2 regions of the Shewanella sp. SM55 genome follow, and region 1 is predicted to be linked to the other one. Evidence: predicted binding sites of a transcription regulator. Region 1 holds the regulator's gene; the other holds the start of a gene.
What was found. Region 1 encodes sigma-54, which starts transcription at its own class of promoters, with help from an activator protein. Its sites were predicted from a motif close to GTTGGCACGNNNNTNGNNT; they were not measured.

Region 1 (8,083 bases):
CAGACTAAATAATTCATTACGACTCACGCCATGGATATCGTGACCGTCGAATAACACTTGTCCATGGTCAGGCGTTAATTGGCCGCCAATCAATTTCAACAGGGTCGTTTTGCCTATGCCGCTCGGCCCCATGATCGCCGTCACCTTGCCCCTTGGAATGGACAGGCTAATATCTTCATATATCACACGCTGACCGCGGCTAAACCCCAAATTACGGATCTCAACCAACGGCGTTTGTTCTTGAGTCATGCTTGATTCCGACATTTGCAAATGAGGTGATCCTAGTCTTCCGAGACTGACCAATCGAAGAGCCGCAAATTGTACGTAATTGCGCTTTAACCTACAACCGAATCGACACTATCGCCCTGCGATACTTTCAATTTGCCTCATTTACAGCGAAAATGCGCCCTAAGTTTTCACTCTGCACAGGTAAAATGTTACTTAATGTTTTCAACCTAGTTGCAGAATTGGCAGTATTGGCTAATTCGTTCGCACTTAGCTCACTCTTCGCCCACGTTTATCGGGGAGAGTCGATACGCAATTGCGCAATAGAGGCATCCCATAGGGTAATACCCGCTGCGATATGGGATAAATCCATTGAAATAAACGACAAAGACGATGATATTGCTCAAGGCCTTCTGCCGCTAAACACGTTATTGTGCATGAATAGCTAACGCAGCTGAACTTGACGAGTCGGATCAATCGCTCTAGCCTTCCGCAATTGTTTTGCTGTTTTCGGTAATTAACCACAGCAAGACATAAGCTAAATTGTCTGAAAACAAACTAATACTTGGCAGAAAGCCTATTACATATCATCTTTATCGCGTACCAAATTGTGCTATTCCAATCCCATCAATGGGGCGACAAAGACAATGCAAAAAGAGAGATAGACATGGTAGACAAATCACAACTGCGCCAATGGGGTTGTAAAGTTATCGACATTGAAAAGTCAGCCCTAGACAATCTTTATCAATATGTTGATTCGGCTGAATTTGCAGAGGCTTGCGAGTTGATCCTCAACTGCACAGGCAAAGTGATTGTCATGGGAATGGGCAAATCGGGCCATATCGGCAATAAGATTTCTGCCACCCTCGCCAGCACAGGAACGCCCGCATTTTTTGTGCATCCGGGGGAAGCCAGCCACGGCGATCTGGGTGTATTGGCCGATAACGATGTGATTTTAGCGATTTCAAATTCTGGTGAGTCGAGTGAAATCCTCACCTTAATGCCAGTCATCCAACGTATGGGCGTGCCTGTTATTGCGGTAACGGGTAAACCCGAATCGAATATGGCGCGATTATCTAAAGTGCATTTATGTATTGAAGTCCCAGAAGAGGCTTGCCCACTTGGACTTGCCCCAACCTCAAGTACCACAGCAACCTTAGTGATGGGCGATGCCATCGCCATTGCGCTACTACAAGCTAAAGGCTTTACCCGTGATGATTTTGCTATGTCCCATCCTGGCGGTGCATTAGGACGTAAGTTGCTGTTAAAAGTCTGCGATGTCATGCATAGCGGTGATGACTTACCGCTCGTCAACCACGATATTTGCATCACAGAAGCTCTGTACGAAATCTCCAAGAAAGGCTTAGGCATGACGGCGATTATCGATGATCAGCGCAAGCTGGTTGGTATCTTCACCGACGGTGATTTACGCCGCGTTATTGATGCCGAAGTGAATTTACGCACGACGCCCATTGCCGATGTGATGACCCGTAACTGCGTCACGATCACAGATAATGTGTTGGCCGCCCAAGCACTGCAAGTGATGGACTCAAAAAATATCAACGGATTAATTGTTATCGATAAAGATCGCCATCCTATTGGCGCTCTTAACATGCTCGATATGGTAAAAGCAGGAGTCATTTAATGCCACAGCAAGGATTTTACGGCCCAATCAGTGATGATGTGTGGCAACGCGCGCAAAAGATTAAACTGTTAATCTGTGACGTCGATGGGGTGTTTTCCGACGGCCGTATTTACTTGAGCAATAGCGGCGAAGAGCTCAAAGCCTTCCATACTCGCGACGGCTATGGCGTGCGATCACTACTCACCAGCGGTTTCAACCTCGCCGTGATCACAGGACGTCAATCTAAAATCGTTGAAAACCGTATGACAGCCCTTGGTGTTACCCATATTTACCAAGGCGTAGACAATAAGTTCGAGCCCTATGAAGCATTGCTCGCACTTTATGGTGTCACCCCAGAAGAAGTGGCTTATATCGGTGATGATATTGTCGATCTCCCCGTGATGAATGTCGTCGGTTTAGCGGTCAGTGTTGCTGACGGCCACCCCTATGTACGCCAACACGCCCATTTTGTGACTACGCTCAATGGTGGCCACGGTGCACTGCGTGAACTCACAGATCTGTTACTCCTAAGTCAAAATAAATTCACTTCGGCCCATGGAATGAGTATATGAGTCGTGTGACACTCGCGATTATCGCTTTTTTTGGAACCGCACTAGCGCTTTACTGGCAGGTCCAGAACAAACACAGCGGTGATTCCGATAACAGAGTAAAAGATCAAAATACCCCAGATTTCATCGTTGAAGATCTGCGCAGTGTTGAGTTCAATGAGCAAGGACTAGTGAATAGCCGTGTGACGGCGAAACACATGGAACATTATGATTCAACGAATCAAACTTTCTTTACTCAACCTGTTTATCTTGTTTATCCAGACCAAGGTAAAGCACAATGGCAGCTCAGGGCAGATCAGGGCAAGCTAAACAAGGAAACTGGCAAGGTTGTATTAGAAAATAATGTTATTATCGATGCCATTAGCCCAGAAGAACCGATTCAGACCTTGTCCACCAGTTATCTGGAACTCGATCTCAACACTATGATAATGACCTCTGACCGTACCATTTACGTCACAGGGAAAGATTTTAATATTCAAGGCCAAGGCCTTTATGCCGACCTCAACGCGCAAGAAGTGCAATTGACCAGTCAGGTAGTAGGAACATATGAAGCAAAATAACATATTACTTGCCAGCCTAATGCTAATTATGAGCATGAGTGCTTTCGCGAAAGTGGGCGACTTAAAGCAAGAAGTCAAAATTAAAGCTGTGAGCCAAACTGCGGATATCAAAAACAACCAGATCATCTTCTTTGGTCCGGTGGAAGTTACCCAAGGCTCAATAAAAATCCAAGCAAATGAACTGCGTGCATTTTCCGCTGAAGGTGAAAATAGCAAAACTTTAGTCGCCACAGGCAACCCTGCTACGTATAGCCAGATATTAGACGATGGCCGTCCTGCATCGGCGAGCGCGAAAGAAATTCGTTACGATATGGCAAGCCGCACCTTAACTCTGAAAGGTATGGCGTCATTAGATCAAGCGGGTAGCCAAGTTACAGGCAATTTAATCCGCTATAACATGATTCAACAGAAATTGATGGCCGAGAGTACTGGCAGTGGTGACGATCGCGTGATCACTATTATTCAGCCAGAAAACTATCAAGATGATGCTAAATCAGATGCTCCAGCGGATAAACCTGTAAAAAAGCAGGACTCTAAATGACCCAAATCACCTTAAGAGCACAAAATCTGGCAAAAAGTTACAAGAGTCGCCAAGTGGTTAAAGACGTCAGTCTGACGGTAAAAACCGGTCAAGTCGTTGGCCTACTCGGTCCAAACGGTGCCGGTAAAACCACGACCTTTTACATGGTTGTCGGGCTAGTGAAGAGCGATAAGGGGCATATCTTTATCGACGATGATGATTTAACCGCAGATCCTATGCATCTGCGTGCCCGCAAAGGCATAGGTTACTTACCGCAGGAAGCCAGTATCTTTCGTAAGCTAACTGTTCATGACAACATCATGGCCGTACTGCAAACTCGTAAAGAACTTAAAAACGAAGAACGAGAAGAAGAACTAGAACATCTGCTCGAAGAGTTTCATATCACCCACATCCGTGACAGCCAAGGCATGTCATTGTCGGGTGGCGAACGTCGTCGCGTCGAAATTGCGCGGGCTTTAGCCGCTAATCCTAAGTTCATTTTGCTCGATGAACCGTTTGCCGGCGTCGATCCTATTTCGGTTATCGACATCAAGAAGATTATCGAACAACTCAAAAGTCGCGGCCTTGGCGTACTGATCACAGACCATAATGTCCGCGAGACATTAGATGTATGTGAACATGCTTATATTGTGAGTCACGGAAACCTGATTGCCGAAGGAACTCCAGCAGAGATCTTAGACAATCAGCAAGTTAGGGCTGTGTACTTAGGTGAACAATTCAGGCTATAGTTAATCGAGCGAAGCCAATGGAGGCAATTTATACCGCCATTGGGCTTCACTCAAAATGATAATAAGCGACCTCATCCAACAATAATAACGTAGGGATCAGCGGTAACATGAAAGCGTCACTCCAGCTCAAACTGGGTCAACAGTTAACCATGACGCCACAACTACAACAGGCTATACGTCTGTTGCAACTGTCGTCATTAGAACTGCAGCAAGAGATCCAGCAAGCATTAGATTCTAATCCCCTTCTCGAGCTGGAAGAGGATCAATTCGACGCCACTAAAACCCCTGTAAACCAAACGCTATCCGATACGGATTTCAGTGAATCTAGCACTCTGCCACCAGAAAAAGACAGCTCCACCATAGATACGGCAGAGTCGCTAACCAAAGAATCCATGCCCGATGAGCTCCCCATGGACACCACATGGGATGAAGTGTTTACCGCCTCCCCAAACTCAGGCCCCGGCGGCAGTCGTGAAGACGATATGCCCTTCCAAGGCGAGACCAGTGAAGGTTTGTACGAACACTTAGAATGGCAAAAAAACCTCACGCCGTTTTCTGAAACCGATTTAGCCATTGCCACCGCCATTATTGATGCCATCGACGATCAGGGCTATCTCACCCAAAGCACTGAAGAAATTCTCGAAGCCATGGGCAATCCTGAAGTTGAGCTTGACGAAGTCGAAGCCGTACTCAAGCGTATTCAGCATTTTGATCCCATAGGCGTTGCCGCCCGCGATTTAAGTGAATGCCTGCTGATCCAACTGTCGCATTTCGCCGCTGATACTCCCAACCTAGAAAACGCCCGTATGCTGATCAAAGATCATTTAGATCTGATCGCCGCCCGTGATTTTAGGTTATTGATGCGTAAGACTAAATTAAAAGAAGATGAATTAAGGGATGGTATAGCACTTATCCAAACCCTCAATCCTCGCCCAGGTTTGTTGATCACGCCCAATAATGACGAATACGTTATCCCAGATGTGTCTGTGTCGAAGAAAAATGGCCGCTGGGTCGTTGAGCTTAATCCTGACTGCATGCCAAAAATCAATGTAAATCAACATTATGCTTCTATGGCACGCAGTACCAAAAACCAAGCCGATAGCCAATTTATTCGCGGCCATCTGCAAGAGGCTAAATGGTTTATTAAGAGCTTAGAAAGCCGTAACGATACTTTGCTTAAAGTTGCTAATTGCATAGTGCAATATCAGCAAGGTTTCTTTGAGTATGGTGAAGAAGCCATGAAGCCTATGGTGCTTAACGATATTGCCGAAGCGGTAGAAATGCATGAGTCCACCATCTCACGGGTCACAACTCAAAAATACATGCATACCCCTAAGGGACTTTTTGAACTAAAATACTTCTTCTCTAGCCACGTCGGTACTGACGATGGTGGTGAGTGCTCATCCACAGCAATCAGAGCCTTTATAAAGAAACTGGTGGCAGCGGAAAACCAGAAAAAACCATTAAGCGATAGTAAGATGGCACAACTTCTGGCAGAACAAGGGATCAACGTAGCCCGCAGAACCATTGCGAAGTACCGAGAGGCTATGCTTATTCCACCTTCTAATCAGCGTAAAAGTTTATAACCTACAGTGGATATCGGAGGACGTTTCTATGCAAATAAACCTAAGTGGACACCATGTCGAAATTACCGAATCGTTACGTGCATATGTAGAAGAAAAGTTTTCAAAACTTGAACGCCATTTCGAACAGATCAATAATGTGCACGTTGTGCTCAATGTTGAGAAAATGCAACAGATTGCCGAAGCGAGAATAAACCTCATAGGTGGTGAAGTTTTTGCTACTTCAGAGCATGCTGACATGTATGCCGCTATAGACGCCCTGATTGACAAGCTTGACCGTCAGGTTATTAAACACAAAGAGAAGTTAACAAAACACTAATAATGGAACTTTGTACCATACTGCGGCCGGAGTGCACTACCTGCGCCACTCCGGGCAGCAAGAAAAAGGTACTGGAACTCATCAGCGACTTAGTCGCTGCCCAGTACCCGACCCTCTCATCTCAAGAGATATTCGAAAGCCTAGTGGCGCGCGAAAAGATGGGAAGCACAGGTATAGGTAACGGCATCGCCATTCCACATGGTCGACTAGCCGATATAGATCAGCCCATTGCCATACTAATTAAGTGTGAAGAGCCGATAGCATTTGATGCTATCGATAAGCAACCTGTTGATATTTTATTTGCACTACTGGTGCCTGCAGACCAATGTCAGCAGCACTTAAGTACCTTGTCTTGCATGGCCGAAAAGCTGAGCGACAAGCAAATATTAAAGCAATTACGCAAGACGCATGATGAAACGGAACTCTATCAGGTAATCACTGGATGAAACTGGTCATAGTGTCGGGCCGCTCAGGCTCAGGCAAATCTGTCGCCCTTAGGGTACTCGAAGATCTCGGCTATTATTGTGTCGATAACCTTCCCTTGCCATTGATTGGCAGTTTGCTTGAGCAACTCAAAGGCAGTAACGATCTCGTCGCCATCAGTGTCGACGTGCGTAACATGCCTGAGCAGGATAAGGTCTTAGTAAAACAACTCGCTAGCCTACCTCCAGATACTGAGTTAACGAGCTTCTTCCTTAACTCCAGCGATAAAATTCTGCTCAAGCGTTACAGCGAAACCCGCCGTTTGCATCCTTTGTCGAAGAGCCGAGTCTCTTTGCAAGAAGCGATAAAGCTGGAGGGGAAACTGCTCGAGCCTATGTCAAAACTGGTCGATCACTACATAGATACGTCGAATTTGAATATCTATGATTTAAGCGACCAAGTCAGACAAATTCTCCTTGGTAGTGTCGATAAAGAACTCGTGATCAACTTCGAGTCCTTTGGCTTTAAGCACGGAATGCCCACCGAAGCCGACTTTATGTTCGATGTGCGCTTCCTGCCCAATCCCCACTGGGAGTTGGCGCTGCGGCCATTGACTGGCTTAGATGAACCCGTAGCTGAGTTCTTAAATCGTCAACCACTGGTTAATAAGTTCATCTGGCAAATCGAAAATTTACTGGAGACTTGGCTGCCGCACCTCGAGCGTAACAATCGCAGTTATTTAACGGTAGCCATTGGCTGCACAGGTGGACAGCACAGATCGGTTTACGTCGCAGAGCAATTGGCCAAACGCTTTAGTAACGGTAAACATAAAGTTTATGCCCGTCATCGAGAGCTCAATAATGCCAAAACTTGAACGTCAGATAACCATCTGTAATAAGCTCGGTTTACATGCCCGTGCCGCCACTAAGTTGGTGGTACTGGCTTCCGAGTTTGATGCGACCATCACCTTAATCCAAGGCGATAAACAAGCATCGGCCGCCAGTGTACTTGGCTTACTGATGCTTGAAACTGGCATGGGTAAGACCATCAAGCTTATCGCCGAAGGCCCAGATGCAGAGCCGGCTCTCGATGCCATTTGTGCCTTAATCGACGCTAAGTTTGACGAAGCCTGTTAGTTTCACTTCACACTAAGCACTTCATCGTTAGTTTCACTTCATGTCTAGTTTAAAAAACTTGCCATTCACACATGGCAAAACATTTGTCGCTCGACGATACAAGCCACAGGCGATTACACTAGCGGTCATTGCGCTGGCGCTGGCCTTAACCTTACCTTAGCCGTCTTAATCTGTGTCATCGACTGACGCTTAGTCACCGTAAAATCCTAGCCCAACACTAAGATCTCAAACCAATTTGCCGCACAATGGAGGACAAATGCCCGTAGATAATGCAGAAAACGATCACACCGGACATAGTCTTGACCAGTTAAACCAAGCGCTTAGCAGCGGCATGTTCGTACACGTGCGCAATATGCTGCAAAAAATGGCCGCCTC
Region 2 (8,083 bases), on a different contig from region 1:
CTAAATGCTGCCGTCGGCAAAACTTGGCCGCTAATCACAGGTTCTACCACTGAAAGTGATTGTTCACTCCAGCTCGGCTTAGGCGTATCGATAGCCAATGAACGATTAGGCGCATCAATGTCCATTGATGAATTTGCATCTTCAGCTCTATCCGGTTCAAATACAGGCCGAGCAATAGCAGCCGGCACACCATGATTTACAACTGTGGGTTCAACCACTGGAGCGGCTGAACTCTGCATAGGCACATTAAGCGCTTTATCGTCGTGGAGCATTTTCATGCCACCATCGTCACGCAATACCGATGCAGGCGTGAAATGACTTGTTTCGGGAGAGAGTTGCTGCACCATCATATCGGCAAGGCCCAATACACCTTTGTCAGATAAATCGACCGATAACTGCTGATCGCGCATCTGCTCGTAAAACTGAGTGTATTGGCTATTGAGTGGACTATCAGACTGAAAAACCGCATTGGCATCGCGCATACTTTTCATCAGCATTTGCACGAAAATACCTTCAAATTGTTGGGCGACCTTTTTCAAGGCGCCCTTCTCATCTTTCTGAGCCTGGGCGCGGAGTGAATCTAGCCCGCCCAGGTCAAGAAAATGTGATGAACTTGAAAGCTTTTCCATGATTTTCCCGACAGAAATTAGATGATGATAAGTTCACCATGCAAAGCTCCTGCCACTTTTAATGCTTCAAGTATTGCTAACACATCTGAAGGGGCTGCACCGACTAAGTTAACCGCTCTAACCAGCTCATCCAGCGTAGTGCCTGGATTAAACATAAACATACGACGGTCACTTTCTGTCGCTGTGATCGTACTATTACTCGTGACGGTTGTTTGACCATTTGCCAACGCGTTAGGCTGCGAAACCTGTGTCGCCTCCGCAATCGTGACAGTCATGCCGCCATGGGTAATCGCCGCAGGGAGTAAGCGTACGTTTTGCCCAACCACTATGGTTCCAGTACGTGAATTAACGATCACTTTGGCAGATTCCTCTGCGGGAACAACATCAAGGTTTTCAAGCGTTGCTAAAAAGGAGACTCGTTGTGATACATCACGTGGAGCCGTTACCTGAACAGACGTCGCATCTAAAGGACGCGCCATATCTGGACCTAATAGATCATTGATCGCATCGGCCATGCGCTGCGCAGTAGAGAAATCCGAACGACGTAGGTTAAACGTCAAATAATCGCCAGTTGAAAATGGGGTTGCTACACTACGCTCAACAATCGCGCCATTCGGTATACGACCTACAGTTGGCGTATTTTGAATCACCTTTGAACCATCTAAACCATCGGCACTAAAACCACTCACCACTAAACTACCTTGGGCTATGGCATACACATTACCGTCGACCCCTTTCAAAAAGGTCTGTAATAAGGTGCCACCGCGTAAGCTTTTGGCTTCGCCTAAGCTAGATACCGTCACGTCAAGATCTTGACCAGGTTTGATAAAGGCGGGCATATCCGCGTGTACGGCTACCACTGCAACGTTTTTAATTTTCGGTTTGACGTTGTCCGGAAGATTAATCCCAAAGTTTTTAAGCATAGTCATAAAGGTCTGCTCGGTATAACTGGTTTTTTCCCCAGTTCCCGGCAAACCGACCACTAAGCCATAACCAATCAACTGGTTACTACGCACACCTTGCACATTGGCAATATCTTTAATTCGTTCAGCCTGACTAGATAGAGAAAACACTAGCATGGCAACGGCTAACACCAGTTTATATTTCATGATACGACTCCTTAGAAGGGCCACCAGTCGCTCATAAAGAACTGGCTTAACCAGCCCACTTTTTGAGCATCTGCGAAAGTGCCTGTGCCACTGTATTGGATACGGGCATTAGCCATTCGCGTTGAATCGACAGTGTTATCGGGTTTAATGTCCTGCGAGCGAACGAGACCAGTGACACGAATAAACTCATCACCATTATTGATTGAAATCCATTTTTCACCACGGATCACTAAGCTGCCGTTGTTTAGCACTTGCATCACGTTTGCCGAGATGCTGCCATCTAGACTATTGCTCTGATCCGCATCCGATTCACGCTTAGTGTTCATGCTATCTTTGTAACGCAAATCAATTGGCACTCCGCCGATGGACACATTACTACCACCAGCAAAGATGGGATCTAAGCTCATGTCTGAACCTTTTTTGATCTGATTGCCTGCACTCTTCTTAGCTTGAGTCGATTCCTTCAATACGATAGTGATAATGTCACCGACTTTATGGGCGCGTATATCCGAATACAAGCTAGATGCTTGGCTGTCTTGATAAATAGAGCCAGTTGCGGCAATTTTTGTCGGCGGTGCCTCTGGGTATACCGGCGCGTAAAAGGGATCATCCGCAAGGGGTTTCTTTTGCGTCGAGCTACAAGCTGCAAGCAATAACGCGACGGCCAACACAAGATATCTAGCCATGATGTTTGCCTCTATAAATTCTGAGTCACATAAGACAGCATCTGATCTACCGCTGAAATCACTTTAGAGTTCATCTCGTAAATGCGCTGACTTTCGATAAGGTTCACCAGTTCCTCGGTCACGTTAACGTTAGAGGTTTCTAAGGCGCCTTGACGAATCGCTCCCATGCCATCTAACGAAGCGGTACCTTGAATGGGCGTACCACTGGCACCAGTTTCCGTATATAAGTTTTGTCCCATAGGATCTAAACCCGATGGATTAATAAAATCCGTCATAGTCAACTGACCCACGACTTGGTTCTCTGCGGTACCCGGCGTTTTTACTGAAACTTCACCCTCCGCGGAAACGGTAATACTGGTCGCATTATCAGGAATAGTGATCGCGGGTTGTAGCAAATAGCCAGAACCTGGCGTCACAATCTGCCCTGTATCGTCTAAGGTAAACTGACCATTTCGAGTATAAGCAGTGGTTCCATCAGGGAGCTGGATTTCAAAAAATCCAGGACCTTCAATCATGAGATCCAGTGAGTTATCCGTCGTCAGCATGTTACCCTGAGTAAACATTTTTTGAGTGGCGACGACTTTCGTACCCGCACCTATGTTTAATCCGTTGGGTAGCTTAGTGTTAGATGCACTAACACCACCCGCTTGGTTAACTGTTTGATAGAGTAAATCTTCAAATACTGCGCGGCTTTTTTTGTAGCCCACAGTGCTAGCGTTCGCTACGTTGTTTGAAATCACTGAAATATCAGTTTGCTGTGCGTCTAAGCCAGTTTTACTAATCCATAACGCCGGATGCATAATCTATCTCCTAACTAATACGCATTAATGAAGATGAAGCGCGATCATTCTCTTCCGCGGTTTTCATCATCTTGACTTGCAATTCAAACTGGCGCTGAAGATCAATCAAAGACACCATTTCATCAACAGGGTTAACGTTACTGCCCTCTACGGCACCACTTTCAACTGCGACGAAAGGGTCAGCTGGTGCTGGTTCGCCTGACATTTGTCGAAATAATCCATCTTCACCACGCATCATCTGCGCATTGCCGGGATTAACTAACTTCAATCTAGCCACTTCTTCTATCACTTCAGCAGTCGCCCCCTGAGGGCGAACAGACACTATGCCATCCTGTGAAATTGACACTTTATCAATAGGTAATGGCAGCACTATCGGGCCAGCGTCCCCCATCACGGGATTGCCTCTGTCGTTATACAACATGCCCGTCGCATCGAAACTGAGACTACCTGAACGGGTATAAGCTTCACTGCCATCTTTCGCCTGAACGGCAAACCAGCCATCGCCTTTAATGGCAACATCGAGATCCCGTCCAGTGGTTTTTATCGGACCAGAGCGAAAATTAGCTGACGGAGATTCTGTCATCGCAAACACCCTTGAAGGCAACCCTTCACCGAAGGCTTGCATCGATCTGGCCTGCGCCATATCTGATTTAAAACCATCGGTATTAGCATTGGCTAAGTTGTTCGCACGGAGTGCCAGCTCATTCATATTTTGCTTAGCGCCACTCATGGCGACATAAAGGAATTTGTCCACAGACTGCTCCGTCAAATTTTCTACATGACAATATCAAAGCAAGCATCATGCCAACAAAAAATAACGTTTAATTTACTGATAGAATTGAAAAATATGAAAATGAAGTGATTTGACGGCAGGATAAAGGCTAAGTGTTGCCACTGGCGGCAACACTTAGTTAAATAAAGTAATGATTAGCGGATTTGTAATACGGTTTGTTGCAGCGTGTTATTCACTTCAAGCGTACGAGAGTTCGCTTGGAAGTTACGTTGCGCCGAAATTAAATCGACCAGTTCAGTAGTTAAATCGATGTTCGATTGCTCTAACGCCGATGAACTGATGCTACCAAAAGTTCCACTATTTGCCTCACCCGCTAACGCTGGACCTGAAGCTAAACTGGCTTTCCACGACGTATTACCCACTTGCGTTAAACCTTGTTCGTTAGCAAAACGAACTAAAGCAACCCGTGCTAAAGGCACGGTTGAACCATTAGAATAACTCGCGGTCACTAAACCATCTTCGCCGATTTCAACGTTAGTTAAGCGACCTACAGTCGTACCATCTTGCGTCAACTCAGTTGCACCAAAAGGAGCAGCATATTGCGTTGGGGCATTAAACTTCACAGTCAACTCTTGAGTACCATCGGCACCTGGCCCTAAAACACCCGCACCACTGACGCCCAAAGCCTCAGTCTTGACTATAGCAGGATCACTACCAGTGTAGACACCAACAGAATTGAACTTGAGTACAGAGCCTTTCCAACCACCAGCAGTTTGAGCTGTGCCCGTTGCATCAGGCGTACCATCGCCGGTGGTATCTGTTTGATAAGTACCAGCAGGACCGGCTAAATCGACTTGCTTTCCATCAACAGCATAGTAAGCCACCCAATTGTTCTCACCATTGTACGAACCATCTTTGGGCTTAACAAAATAAGTGGTCATAATATGTGGCTCACCGAGTGAGTCATAAATTGTCATTGATGTAACGTTATTGTAGGTTTTTGCATCTAGAGGATCGAATGCCGCGGGGTCGAGTGCACTTTCCTTAGCATTTAAGTTCATTTGTAAAGTAACATTCTCAGTCTTTACAGGGCTACCCGCAGTGTCTGGTATTTGTACCGGCTTAGCCGTCGTTAAACTCACTGATGTTGAGTTCCCATCTTTATCCACTGGGAAAGTTTGCAAATAATTACCAGCAGAATCAACCATGTAATTATTTTTATCTACCTTAAATGCTCCAGCACGGGTAAACGAGTGGTCTAATGTACCCAGTTCAGAAGCAGTAACGAAAAAGCCACCCCCTTTAATCGCCATATCAAGGGAGTTATTCGTCAACTGTAAGCTACCTTGATGGAATTGCTGTGCCACTTGGCTCGTCGCAACACCACCACCGACAGCAGTTTTAGCATTTGAAAAAATAGAATTAGCGTAAACATCCGCAAATTCAGCACGTGACTCTTTAAAGCCAATGGTGTTCGCATTAGCAATGTTATTCGCCGTAGTGTTTAAATCTTTCTGCGCAGCAGAAATGCCACTCAATGCAATGTTAAACGACATAATTCACCTCTACACTTGACTCAATTCATTTATGAGCGATTTACGCCCAATTCGGATGCTGCAAAAATTCTTTTATACAAGCTTAGGTTTCAGACACAGCTAACACATCGGTTAACTTGATGCCCATACCGCCTCTCAAGTTAAGAATCGCGCCAGTACTGGCCGTACCGAGAGAAACGCTGGTCACATGAGCATAGGTCGAGACTGGCAATTCTTGGGATTTCCCATCCACTAAACCACTCGCCTTGATCGTATAGTTACCTGCGGTTACAGGTTTTCCATCTTTATCGAGGCCATCCCAGTTAACATCGACATTGCCCCCCTTACTGCCATCAACTTTAAAGGTGGTCACAACTTGGCCTTTCTCATCCTCAACACGTACAGTAACTTCAGGAATTTTAGCTGGCGTGCTAATCACACCTTTTATTGTTGGGCTTTCAGCTGAAATGTTACCTGTATCAGTTGGGATCAATACCTTGCGACCAACAAGTCCTGATGCCTGTAATGCTTGGCTTGATGTCATAACACCGTTTAAATTAACGATTTCCTTATTCAACTTAGTAATACCATCAACCGTCGAGAATGATGCCATCTGCGCAATCATTTGGTCGTTGTCGACGGGCTTAAAGGGATCTTGCATCGATAACTGTTGGCTTAATAACGAGAAAAAGTCATCTTGAGTTAACTGCTGGCTTTTTGCTTCCGGTACTATTGAATCTTTTGGCAAACGTATGCCATCAAGAAACGGATTACCCGTTGAGCTGGTTGATGAATTCGTCGTAACGGCATTTGGCTGACTCTTATTTTGAGCCGTCTGCGCCGACGCTTGGTTAATTTGATTAATGAGGCTCACAGCTTACCTCCTAAGTAACACATGTTATTTACCCATCCCAAGTGTTTGTTGCAGCATAGACTTAGCTGCTTCAGCGACTTGAACATTCATTTGATATGAGCGCGAAGCAGAAATCATATCTGCCATTTCTTCCATAACATTAACATTCGGTTTATAAATAAAGCCGTCCGCATCCGCCATAGGATGATCGGGCGAGTATTCTTTCAGTAGTGGTTTATCACTTTCTACAATGCCTTTTACTGCAACGCCTTGAGAAGCTTGTTGCTGACTTTGGGCTTTAGCCATTTCGGCTTCAAAAATGGGATGACGGGAACGATAGGTCTTATCTACACTACTCGAGACGGAATCCGCGTTAGCTATGTTGCTCGCGGTGGTGTTTAGCCTGACCGATTGAGCAGACATTCCCGAGCCAGCAACATCAAATATGCTAAATAAACTCATGATTAATCCCCTCTCAACGCTTTCTTCATGCCACTAAACTTACTATCTAAAAAACCTAGCGACATTTGATATTCAAGTGCATTTTGCATGAATGCCGATTGTTCCTGTTGGATATCAACAGTATTACCATCACCGGTATCGGGTTGATTTGGCACACGGAACTTAACAAATTGCCCAGTCAACTCCGCAAGCCCAAAATGCTTATCTGGCTCTTGCATTTCAAGACTATTTCGCTGCTGCTGTTGGCCTCGAGCGGCCTGCATTGCCGCAGAAAAATCAACATCGCGGGCTTTGTAATGTGGCGTATCTGCGTTAGCGATATTGCTTGAAATGACTTCAGCCCGCTGCGCTCTAATACCGAGAGTGTATTGATGCACACCCAGTGCATTATCAAAATTGATCGCCATAAAATTGCCTCCTCGTGTTCTCACGAAAATAAAGCAATTCATGTGCCAACATCAGGAAAATTTTGAGAATAACAACAAGGATGAGCAAGTGATGGGTAAAAAATTACCGACAATTGTCGGTAATTTTCTTTAGAGCGGCTGAGTTAAGTCTTTTTCTGGTAATAAATGCCAGGGTTACAACGAACCATATCAAACTCGTCCGTTAAACCAGCGATAGATTCTGATGCACCGAGAAATAAAATTCCTTTGGGATTGAGAGCGGCAGCGAATTGCCGCAAAATTTTTGCCTTTGCCTCTGGTGCAAAATAAATCAGCACATTGCGGCAAAAGATAATGTCGAACTTGCCAAGCAGACTATAACTCTCAAGCAAATTATGCGCTCTAAAGTTCACCAACCGCTTCACATTATCCTTTAACTTCATATTACCTGAAGGTAATGCATCAAAAAACTGACGCTTACGTTCTTCAGATAAACCACGCGCTAATGCCAAACTATCGTACTCGGCATTTTTGCAGCGTTCCAACATGGAAGGAGATAGATCCGTTGCTTGAATCGAAGCACTACCAGCCAAGGCACCAGGCTTCTTCTGTTGATACTCAAGAATAGTCATAGCCAATGAGTACGGCTCTTGGCCTGACGAGCAAGCCGCAGACCAAATTTTAAGTGGACGCCCCAGACGACTGTATTCAGGTAGTAGGACATTATTCAACAACTCAAATGGATAACGATCACGGAACCAAAGGGTTTCATTGGTCGTCATAGCATCGATCACTTCAGCTCTGAGCGCACGCTCAGTAGGCTTCATCGAATGCTTAACCACATCAGATAAGGATGGCAGGTTATATTTGCCCATCAAAGGAGCAAGACG

Region 2: the regulator sigma-54 is predicted to act here: its motif matches at 4,015-4,033, upstream of flgF (flagellar basal-body rod protein FlgF).

What each region holds. Positions count from the first base shown of each region.
Region 1 is NZ_JAKKRS010000015.1:13,068-21,150, reverse strand. Features, by position in the region: gene mlaF (phospholipid ABC transporter ATP-binding protein MlaF) at 1-249, opposite strand, end outside; gene L5L91_RS17205 (KpsF/GutQ family sugar-phosphate isomerase) at 893-1,870, shown strand; gene kdsC (3-deoxy-manno-octulosonate-8-phosphatase KdsC) at 1,870-2,421, shown strand; gene lptC (LPS export ABC transporter periplasmic protein LptC) at 2,418-2,978, shown strand; gene lptA (lipopolysaccharide transport periplasmic protein LptA) at 2,965-3,519, shown strand; gene lptB (LPS export ABC transporter ATP-binding protein) at 3,516-4,247, shown strand; gene L5L91_RS17180 (RNA polymerase factor sigma-54) at 4,355-5,833, shown strand; gene hpf (ribosome hibernation promoting factor) at 5,862-6,149, shown strand; gene ptsN (PTS IIA-like nitrogen regulatory protein PtsN) at 6,152-6,595, shown strand; gene rapZ (RNase adapter RapZ) at 6,592-7,446, shown strand; gene L5L91_RS17160 (HPr family phosphocarrier protein) at 7,433-7,708, shown strand; gene mgtE (magnesium transporter) at 7,965-8,083, shown strand, end outside.
Region 2 is NZ_JAKKRS010000002.1:150,320-158,402, forward strand. Features, by position in the region: gene flgJ (flagellar assembly peptidoglycan hydrolase FlgJ) at 1-629, opposite strand, end outside; gene L5L91_RS03860 (flagellar basal body P-ring protein FlgI) at 647-1,738, opposite strand; gene flgH (flagellar basal body L-ring protein FlgH) at 1,750-2,424, opposite strand; gene flgG (flagellar basal-body rod protein FlgG) at 2,436-3,224, opposite strand; gene flgF (flagellar basal-body rod protein FlgF) at 3,235-3,978, opposite strand; gene flgE (flagellar hook protein FlgE) at 4,152-5,513, opposite strand; gene flgD (flagellar hook assembly protein FlgD) at 5,596-6,366, opposite strand; gene flgC (flagellar basal body rod protein FlgC) at 6,391-6,807, opposite strand; gene flgB (flagellar basal body rod protein FlgB) at 6,810-7,214, opposite strand; gene L5L91_RS03900 (CheR family methyltransferase) at 7,358-8,083, opposite strand, start outside.